Regions from separate parts of the Rhizobium sp. AG855 genome, predicted to be linked through region 4. Evidence: predicted binding sites of a transcription regulator. Region 4 holds the regulator's gene; each other region holds the start of a gene.
What was found. Region 4 encodes LexA, which represses DNA repair genes until DNA is damaged. Its sites were predicted from a motif close to TGTTCNNNNTGTGTTCNG; they were not measured.
Positions count from the first base shown of each region.

Region 1 (2,191 bases), 340 kb from region 4:
GGTGATGATGGTGGATTCGAGCGCCACGATTGCGGCACCGCGCTGCTTGGCGGCGGTCACTTCGCTGGAATAGGCGATCGGCAGGAGGGGGGAGACGGAACGGGTCATGGGAGATCTTTCAAGCTGGAACGGCTCGTCATGGCAGGAAACGGGCCGGGGGGACAAGTGACATCTGTGTGTCGAGTTTCGCTGCGGACAGATTTTCGTCCGTCGCATGGGGCGAGGCAAGGGTGATGGCGGCGCAGGCCGTGCCACGGCGAAGGGCGGCGCAGAGGTCGCCGCCAGCGAGCCTTGAATGGAGAAAACCGGATGCGAAGGCGTCGCCGGCACCCGTGACATCTCCGATTTGCTCGACCGGAGTGGGTTCGATGACGGCGATGCGCTCTGAATCAAAGGAGATGGTGCGGCCGCCACCCGATGTGACCGATCCGCCGCGCAGGCCGCAGGCGCGTAAGAGGTCGGGCCAGTCTTCCGGTCGCTCGGCTCTCGTCCCGGTGATGGCTTCAGCCTCGGCGCCGTTCATGAAGAGATGGCCGAGATGGGCGAAGGTGCCGCGCAGGCGAAGCACCTTCGCCGGGGATATGGCAATGGCAGAGACGCCGCAGCCCCGACGCGCCGCCGAAGCCGTCAGACTTGCCAGGGTTTCGGATGGCAGGTTGGCGTCGCAGAGCACATGCCCGGCTTCCGCCAGACTGTCGCGCATCGATCGGGCCCGAAGCCGGCGCGCGACAAATGCATCATAGAGCGCCATGTCGGCGAGCGCGATGACGAGATTGCCGTCGTTTTCCAGGATCGCGGTATAACTCGGGGTGGCCCGATCGAGAAACATGACCGGCCAGTCTTCGATGCCGGCCCGCTCTGCGGCCTCGCTGACCGCCTGGCCGGCGGCGTCTCCGCCTCTGGGGGCGATCAGCCGAACGGAACGTCCGAGACGGGCAAGGTTGCGGGCTGCATTGAAGACGCCGCCGCCCGGTTCCTCGAACCATGTTCCGGGATTGCTGGCACCTGGTTTCGTCTCCCCGGAAATGCGGGCGCGGCGATCGAGATGGGCGCCGCCGATGGCAAGAATTTCGACCGTCATGACCATACCTTCGCAAGGGCTGTTGCGCGAATCGAAGCACATCCGACCGACGCTGACGGGCCTGGTGTCGCCTTCACGGGGTTCGTATGGAACCACCTGAGAACATTATTCGAACACACGCCCGAAAACGCAGTATTCAGAAAGGCTTCGCTGTTACTTGCAAAATGAGAACAAATAGGGTACATTATGTCCATCGGCGGCTTCATTGCCTATGCGGCCTCAATAACCTAAAGGTGGATCCAATGGCACAAAATTCTTTGCGGCTTGTAGAGGACAAATCGGTGGATAAAAGCAAGGCATTGGAAGCGGCGCTCTCGCAGATCGAACGCTCGTTCGGCAAGGGCTCGATCATGAAGCTCGGTGCGAACGAGAGCGTGGTCGAAGTCGAGACAGTCTCGACGGGGTCGCTCAGCCTCGACATCGCGCTCGGCATTGGCGGCCTGCCGAAGGGGCGCATCATTGAAATTTACGGACCGGAAAGCTCGGGTAAGACGACGCTGGCGCTGCAGACGATTGCGGAAGCCCAGAAGAAGGGCGGCATCTGCGCCTTCGTTGACGCCGAACATGCGCTCGATCCGATCTATGCCCGCAAACTGGGCGTCGATCTGCAGAACCTCCTGATCTCTCAGCCCGATACCGGCGAACAGGCGCTCGAAATCACCGACACGCTGGTTCGCTCCGGTGCGATCGACGTTCTCGTCGTCGACTCGGTTGCCGCGCTGACCCCGCGCGCTGAAATCGAAGGCGAAATGGGCGATAGCCTGCCGGGCATGCAGGCCCGCCTGATGAGCCAGGCGCTGCGCAAGCTGACCGCCTCGATCTCCAAGTCGAAGACCATGGTGATCTTCATCAACCAGATCCGTATGAAGATCGGCGTGATGTTCGGTTCGCCGGAAACGACGACGGGTGGCAATGCGTTGAAATTCTACGCCTCCGTTCGCCTCGACATCCGCCGTATCGGCGCCGTCAAGGATCGCGAAGAGGTCGTCGGCAACCAGACCCGCGTGAAGGTCGTCAAGAACAAGATGGCGCCTCCGTTCAAGCAGGTCGAGTTCGACATCATGTATGGCGAGGGCGTGTCGAAGACCGGCGAACTGGTCGATCTCGGCG
Region 1 covers NZ_RAQG01000003.1:1,292,809-1,294,999, forward strand. Annotated here, with positions in the region: gene DFO46_RS06255 (pseudouridine-5'-phosphate glycosidase) at 1-108, opposite strand, end outside; gene DFO46_RS06260 (carbohydrate kinase family protein) at 137-1,081, opposite strand; gene recA (recombinase RecA) at 1,324-2,191, shown strand, end outside.
Region 1: a site for LexA is predicted at 1,180-1,197, ahead of recA (recombinase RecA). Genes of this name have one in related genera too.

Region 2 (2,191 bases), 1.1 Mb from region 4:
GCACCAGCGACATCACGTGGCGGTAGCGGTCCGGATAGTGCTGCAGCAGCCAGTCGCGAAACAACGGGCTCACCTCCAGCGGCAGGCGCAGCAGCACATAACTCGCCTCGGAGGCGCCGGCAGCCTTGCCGCTGTCGAGGATGCGCTCGATCTCGTGGTCGTTCAGCGCCGGGATGACGGGGGCCATCATGATCGCCACCGGAATACCGGCCTCGGACAGCGCCTTGATCGCCTCCAGCCGCTTGGCCGGCGTCGAGGCGCGCGGCTCCATGGTCCGGGCCAGTTTGCGGTCCAGTGTGGTCACGGAAATCCCGACCTTCACCAGGCCACGCTCCGCCATCGATCTCAGGATATCGATGTCGCGCAGGATCAGCGCCGACTTGGTCACGATCACCACCGGATGGTTCGCCTTGTCGAGGATCTCCAGGATCTGGCGCATGATCCGCCATTCCCGCTCGATCGGCTGGTAAGGGTCGGTATTGGTGCCGATCGCGATCGGCTTCACCTTGTAGCCGGGCTTCGACAGTTCGCGCTCCAGAAGACGCGGCGCATCCGGCTTGGCAAACAGCTTCGCTTCGAAATCGAGACCGGCGGACAGGCCCATATAGCTGTGCGTCGGCCGGGCAAAGCAGTAGATGCAGCCATGCTCGCAACCGCGATAGGGATTGATCGAGCGATCGAAGGGAATGTCGGGAGAATCGTTGCGGGTGATCACCGTGCGCGGCTTTTCCACCTGCACCTCGGTCTTGAACGGCGGCATCTCCTCGAGCATCTGCCAGCCATCGTCGAAGGCCACCCGTTCGAGCTTTTCGAACCGTCCGGCAGGATTGATGCCCGCTGCCCGTCCGCGCCGCCGATCGATCTCGATCCGCAGGCCGGAGGCGCCCATGACTGCATCGGCAATATCTGCCGTATTGCCGGGCTGAAAGGCAGCCTGGCTCACAAGAGACAGCTCGTTCATGTTTGCTCCTCGCGGGCTTCGGTGACCCACTCAATGACTTTATTCCTAAGCCAGAAATGAGAACAATGCAAGAACAAACTTCATGAATCTCTCGGTGGCAAAACTTTGTGCAATGCGATAGATATAGGCAATGCTGACAGTCATCATGGAATGCCGCGATCAGGAGCCCGAACTCGCACAGACGCTGTCGGTGCTGGTTGCTGGTGCTGTCGAGGGGCTGGTGAGTGATGTGATCGTGCTGGATCACGGCTCGCAGGACGGGTCCTCCATGGTTGCGGACGCCGCAGGCTGCCGCTTTTATCAACAATGGGACATGAAAGACGTGCTCGCCAAGGCCCGCGGCGAATGGCTGCTTCTGGTCGAGCCGGGTGCTCGTCTTGGGCAGGGCTGGGTCGATGAGGTCGCGGAATATGTGGCGCTGAATGGCGTTCCCGCCCGCTTCTCGGAATCGAGAACCTATCGGCTTCCCTTCTATCGCCGCCTGACGCGCAGCCGCCCGCCGCTGGAAACCGGCCTGTTGCTTCCCAAGCGCCAGGCCTTGGCGATTGTCGATTCGCAGACGGATCTGTTGCAACTGGCCCGTGGCCACAAGGCACGGCGCCTGGCCTCCGAGATCATCCCCTCCTGGGTCGCCCGCGAGGCCCGCCGCTGAACGAAAGCCGTCTCAGCCGCCGCGCTTCAGGTGCTCGTCCAGCCTCGGCATGATTTCCACGAAATTGCAGGGCATGTGGCGGTAATCGAGCTGCAGCTTGATGATCCCGTCCCAGGCGTCCTTGCAGGCGCCGGGCGAGCCGGGCAGCACGAAGACGAAGGTCGCGTTCGCCACTCCGCCGGTCGCCCGCGACTGGATGGTCGAGGTGCCGATCTTGTCATAGGAGATCCGATGGAAGACTTCGGAAAACCCGTCCATCTTCTTCTCGAACAGCGGCTCCAGCGCCTCCGGCGTCACGTCCCGCCCGGTAAAGCCCGTGCCGCCGGTGGTGATCACAACGTCGATCTCGGGGTCCGTCGTCCAGCCCTGCACCTGCTCGAAGATCGCGGCCTTGTCGTCCTTGACGATGGCCCGCGCCACCAGCCGGTGCCCGGCCTCCGCAATCCGCGCCGCCAGCGTATCGCCGGACCGGTCGTCTGCCACCGTGCGGGTATCGGAAACGGTCAAGACGGCAATGCCGACAGGAATAAAGGGGCGGCTTTCGTCAATGCGGCTCATAAAGGCTCTCCCGCAATCGT
Region 2 covers NZ_RAQG01000003.1:2,735,837-2,738,027, reverse strand. Annotated here, with positions in the region: gene DFO46_RS13650 (PA0069 family radical SAM protein) at 1-961, opposite strand, end outside; gene DFO46_RS13645 (glycosyl transferase) at 1,092-1,613, shown strand; gene moaB (molybdenum cofactor biosynthesis protein B) at 1,626-2,171, opposite strand; gene DFO46_RS13635 (4-(cytidine 5'-diphospho)-2-C-methyl-D-erythritol kinase) at 2,168-2,191, opposite strand, start outside.
Region 2: a site for LexA is predicted at 1,020-1,037, ahead of DFO46_RS13645 (glycosyl transferase). Genes of this name have one in related genera too.

Region 3 (2,191 bases), 920 kb from region 4:
CCACGCCCATGATCAACTGACGCGCGGCGGCGGCGGCGGCTCTCTGTCGGACCTGCTGCAGGCAGAGCTTCTGCCCTATCGCGCGGGGCTCAACACGCTGACACTGACCGGCGGCACCGTCACGCTCGACGCCCGCGCCCATGCGGTGGCAGCCCTCGTCATCCACGAGCTCTGCACCAATGCCGCCAAGTATGGCGCGCTGTCGCGTCCTGGCGGCGCACTGACCGTGGAATGGCAGCGGACAGCGGACGACGACTGTCTGATCCGGTGGAACGAGAGCGGCGGTCCAGCGATCGGCCCGATTGGACGCAAAGGCTTCGGCACCGCGCTCATTGAGCGCAGCATCCCCTACGATCTAGGCGGCACTAGCCATCTCGACTATAAACCGGAGGGTCTGGCCGCGGAATTCTGCATTCCCGGCCGTTTCCTCAGTTGGGAGACCCCTGCGATCGCCGAGGAGCTGCCGCCCGTGCAAGACGCCCAGCCGACAGGGCAGAGCCAGCCGCTTCAGGCAGGCCTTCCCGTGCTTCTGGTCGAAGACCAGGTGCTGATCGCCATGGACGCCGAAATGATGCTGGCAGACGCCGGGATCGAAAACGTCGTGACGGCAAGCTCCAGCACAGACGCTTTGAACAGGCTCAAATCCTTCCGTCCGGCCATTGCCATTCTCGACATCAATCTCGGCCGCGACACCTCCGTACCCGTTGCCGAGGAATTGGCGCGCCTTGGCATCCCCTTCGTCTTCGCCACGGGATATGACGACCGCTCGATCGTTCCGGAAGGCTTTGCCGACGTGCCGGTGGTCAGAAAACCCTATGATTCCGTGGCCCTGTTGAAGGCCTTGTCCGACCGCCTCCAAGGCAGGTGATTGCCCCCTGACCGACAGTGGTTTCTGCTGCACCCCCTTTAAAAACAGGGTTGCACGGCGTTTTCACGCATCGTACGTTCTCTTTATGTTCCATAAGGGAGACGAGAATGCGTGCACTCGAACAATTCATCGTCGAAGCAAAGGCGGCAAGCTACATGGGCGGCAAGGCGAAGGAACCAATCTCTTCCCGCATGGCGGCGCATGAACTGACTTATGCGCGCGGCCCCTTCCGCTATCTCGACGCCTATTACGGCGGCACGGACTTTATCGGCCAGGAGGTGGTCTGGAAGAACGGCGAACCGATCTGGGCCATGAACTATTATGGACGCATTCTGGATCCGGAACGGATCGACGGGGAGCGGGCCGGCACCGTCATCCAGAGAGCGCTCAGCGCTCTCTACCTTGAGAACCGCTTTCTCGGCGGGTTCAGCTTTCAGCATCCGCTGGGCGAGTATGTCGACGAATCCGTCGGCAGCCTCGCAGGTTTTCAGGGCGTCGAGCGCATCCTTGTCGACGGGCGCCTCGCCTACCAGCTGGATTACCATGGCGGGCTGATAAAGCCATAGAGCCCTGGCGCTCGCCATTCCTTCAGTGCCCTTGCTATTCTGCGCAATCCCGTGAAAATGCCTAAAGCTGCATCACCTCCAAACAAGCGCTAGAAATTAGGCATGCCGGCACGCCAACGCATCATTCCTGTCCGCCGTGAATACAATCGTTGGGTCGCCAACCAGACGCTGGAAGACTATGCGCTCCGCTTCACCGCCAAGAGCGCCCGAAAATTCTCATCGAGCCGTATTTCCCAGACGGCGATCGGCGCGATCTCCTTCCTGGCACTGGAAGCGATCGGCGGCACGATCACGCTGGCTTACGGCACCACCAATGCCTTCTTCGCCATCGTGGTGGCTGCGATCCTCATGCTTCTGGTCGGAGTGCCGATCAGCCGCTACGCGATCCGCCACGGCGTCGACATTGACCTCCTGACGCGAGGCGCCGGTTTCGGCTATATCGGCTCAACCATCACGTCGCTGATCTATGCAAGCTTCACCTTCATGCTCTTCGCCATCGAGGCGTCGATCATGACCAAGGCGCTGGAGCTTGCCTTCGGCATACCGCTTTGGCTCGGCTATATCGTCTCCGCCGTTGTCGTTCTCCCGCTCGTCACCTACGGCATCCGCATGATCTCGAAATTCCAGCTGCTCACCCAGCCGGTCTGGATCGTGCTCAACATCCTGCCCTTCGTCTTCATCGCCTTTCTCGACTGGGAGAAGATCGACCTCTGGCGCGCCTTTGCCGGCATCGGCCATTCGAACGCCCATCTGGGCG
Region 3 covers NZ_RAQG01000003.1:710,554-712,744, reverse strand. Annotated here, with positions in the region: gene DFO46_RS03415 (HWE histidine kinase domain-containing protein) at 1-868, shown strand, start outside; gene DFO46_RS03410 (DUF5680 domain-containing protein) at 976-1,434, shown strand; gene DFO46_RS03405 (ATP-binding protein) at 1,537-2,191, shown strand, end outside.
Region 3: a site for LexA is predicted at 944-961, ahead of DFO46_RS03410 (DUF5680 domain-containing protein). Genes of this name have one in related genera too.

Region 4 (2,191 bases):
TGAAGGGGTAAGCATCAATCGGGCGCGCTGCCAGAATGACCGTGTTGAGAATCACCCAGGCGACCAGAAAGAGCAGGAAGCCGATGATGAAACTCCAGGAACCGCCGATCCGCGCGATGCTGTCTGCCACGCGTTGACCGAAGCTCGAACCGGCAAGGAAATCCTCACCGGCATTCGTCGAAACCGTGCGTCGCTCCCGCGCCTTTTTCAGGACCTTCTTCTCGGCCGATGTCAGTTGATCGACCTGCTTACCGAGCAGGGTCTTTTCCAGGTCTTTCAGCATTTCGATCTTCTCACAGGAGCTTGGAAGGGATCCGACAGGGACAGGTGTCACCCGATTGACAGGGATAGGTCCGATGGCCGCAGTCATCCGGTGACGGTGAAGACGCCTATCGCATTTTCGCGACGGTTGTTCACGGAAATTTATCCACTTGCGGAACACAAATGGAACATATAGTGTCTGTTCTGGATTTGTTTCACAAACGGGGCTCTGCATATGCTGACGCGCAAGCAACAGGAACTGCTTCTCTTCATTCACGAACGGATGAAGGAATCGGGCGTGCCGCCTTCATTCGACGAAATGAAGGATGCCCTCGATCTTGCGTCGAAATCTGGCATTCACCGACTGATCACGGCCCTTGAGGAACGCGGTTTCATTCGCCGGCTTCCCAATCGGGCGCGTGCGCTTGAAGTCATCAAGCTGCCGGAAGCCTATACACCCAGCCTGCAGCCGCGGCGCGGTTTTGCACCGAGTGTCATTGAGGGCAGCCTGGGCAAGACGCCGCCGCCTGTGCCCGCCAGACCGAGTGTCGAAGACCAGAATTCCTCCGTCAGCGTACCGGTCATGGGCCGAATCGCGGCCGGGGTGCCGATCTCGGCCATTCAGAACAACACCCATGACATCACCGTTCCCGCCGAAATGATCGGTGCCGGCGACCATTACGCACTTGAGGTCAAAGGCGATTCGATGATTGACGCCGGCATCCTCGATGGCGATACCGTCATCATCCGCAATGCCTCCAACGCCAATCCGGGCGACATCATCGTCGCACTCGTTGATGACGAAGAAGCAACCTTGAAGCGCTTCCGTCGGCGTGGCGCTTCGATCGCTCTGGAAGCGGCCAATCCGGCTTACGAGACGCGGATTTTCCCGCCGGACCGGGTCAAGATCCAGGGCAAGCTCGTCGGCTTGATCCGCCGATATCACTGACGGACAGGCATTGCGGGATTGTGGGGGCCGTTTTTCCGTTCCGTCTCGCTGTCGCTATCTTTGTCCTTGCTATCTCCTGAGTCTATGCCGTGCTGCCTGGCGGTTTCGCCTGTGCGCCAATCGTAGAGACGATGGATTGTCCAGGGCCGTGGCGGGCCTGACAAGGCGGGCGAGATCTCAATCGTCTTGTCGTGGTGGGCGCCAAGCCGGATTTCCACGGCGCCGCTTGTGCGCAGTGTTGTCTCGCTGAGGAATGTTGCAGTCGACCGGCAGCCTTTCATGCGGCTGCGGCCCCCAAGGATGACGATATCGGCGACGTCGCAGGCAGGTCCGGCAAGATCCGGGCGGTCAACGGTCAACACCGTCCATCCATCAACAAGTTTTGCGGCGCAGGCGCTGCGGATGCAGGTGAAGCGGTCCGTTTTGGCTGTCTGGACCAGTTGCTCGAGCGTTTGTCTCGCCAATTGTATCGTCGCGGAATCCCAGGTTTCTTCCTTCTTCCAGTCTGCAGGCGGCGGGAGCACGGGTGCACTTTCCATACTCGGGGGCAGATGGTGGTCGGCGGCCAGTGCCGGCTGCCATTGATCGAAGAGGAAGGGGGGAGGGCGTTTGCGATTGCTTGCAAGGACCCTCCCCTCCCCCACCCGCTCTTGTTGAGACCAAAAGCCGACCATGCGGCCATCTTCGCTGACCAAGAGGTCCGCCGGCTGTTCGCCAGAACGCAGAAAGGCCGCTGCCAAGGTGACGATGAGAAGCACGGTGCCGCCGTGCCGGAGCCCGGTGTGCAGAAGGGTCATCAGCAGAAGAGCGACCACAACAAGCACCGGAAACCAGGTCGGCTGTCGGGGAATGAAGGCTGCCTCTCCCCAACCGGCGACGGTGTGGGCGACCACCAGCACGAGATCGAGCCCGCCTCCCATGATCCAGAAAAAGGGGGCGTCGAGACCGAACGGCATCGCCAGCATGGCAATGAAGCCCGCC
Region 4 covers NZ_RAQG01000003.1:1,635,251-1,637,441, forward strand. Annotated here, with positions in the region: gene DFO46_RS07905 (DUF1003 domain-containing protein) at 1-283, opposite strand, end outside; gene lexA (transcriptional repressor LexA) at 497-1,210, shown strand; gene DFO46_RS07915 (ComEC/Rec2 family competence protein) at 1,204-2,191, opposite strand, start outside.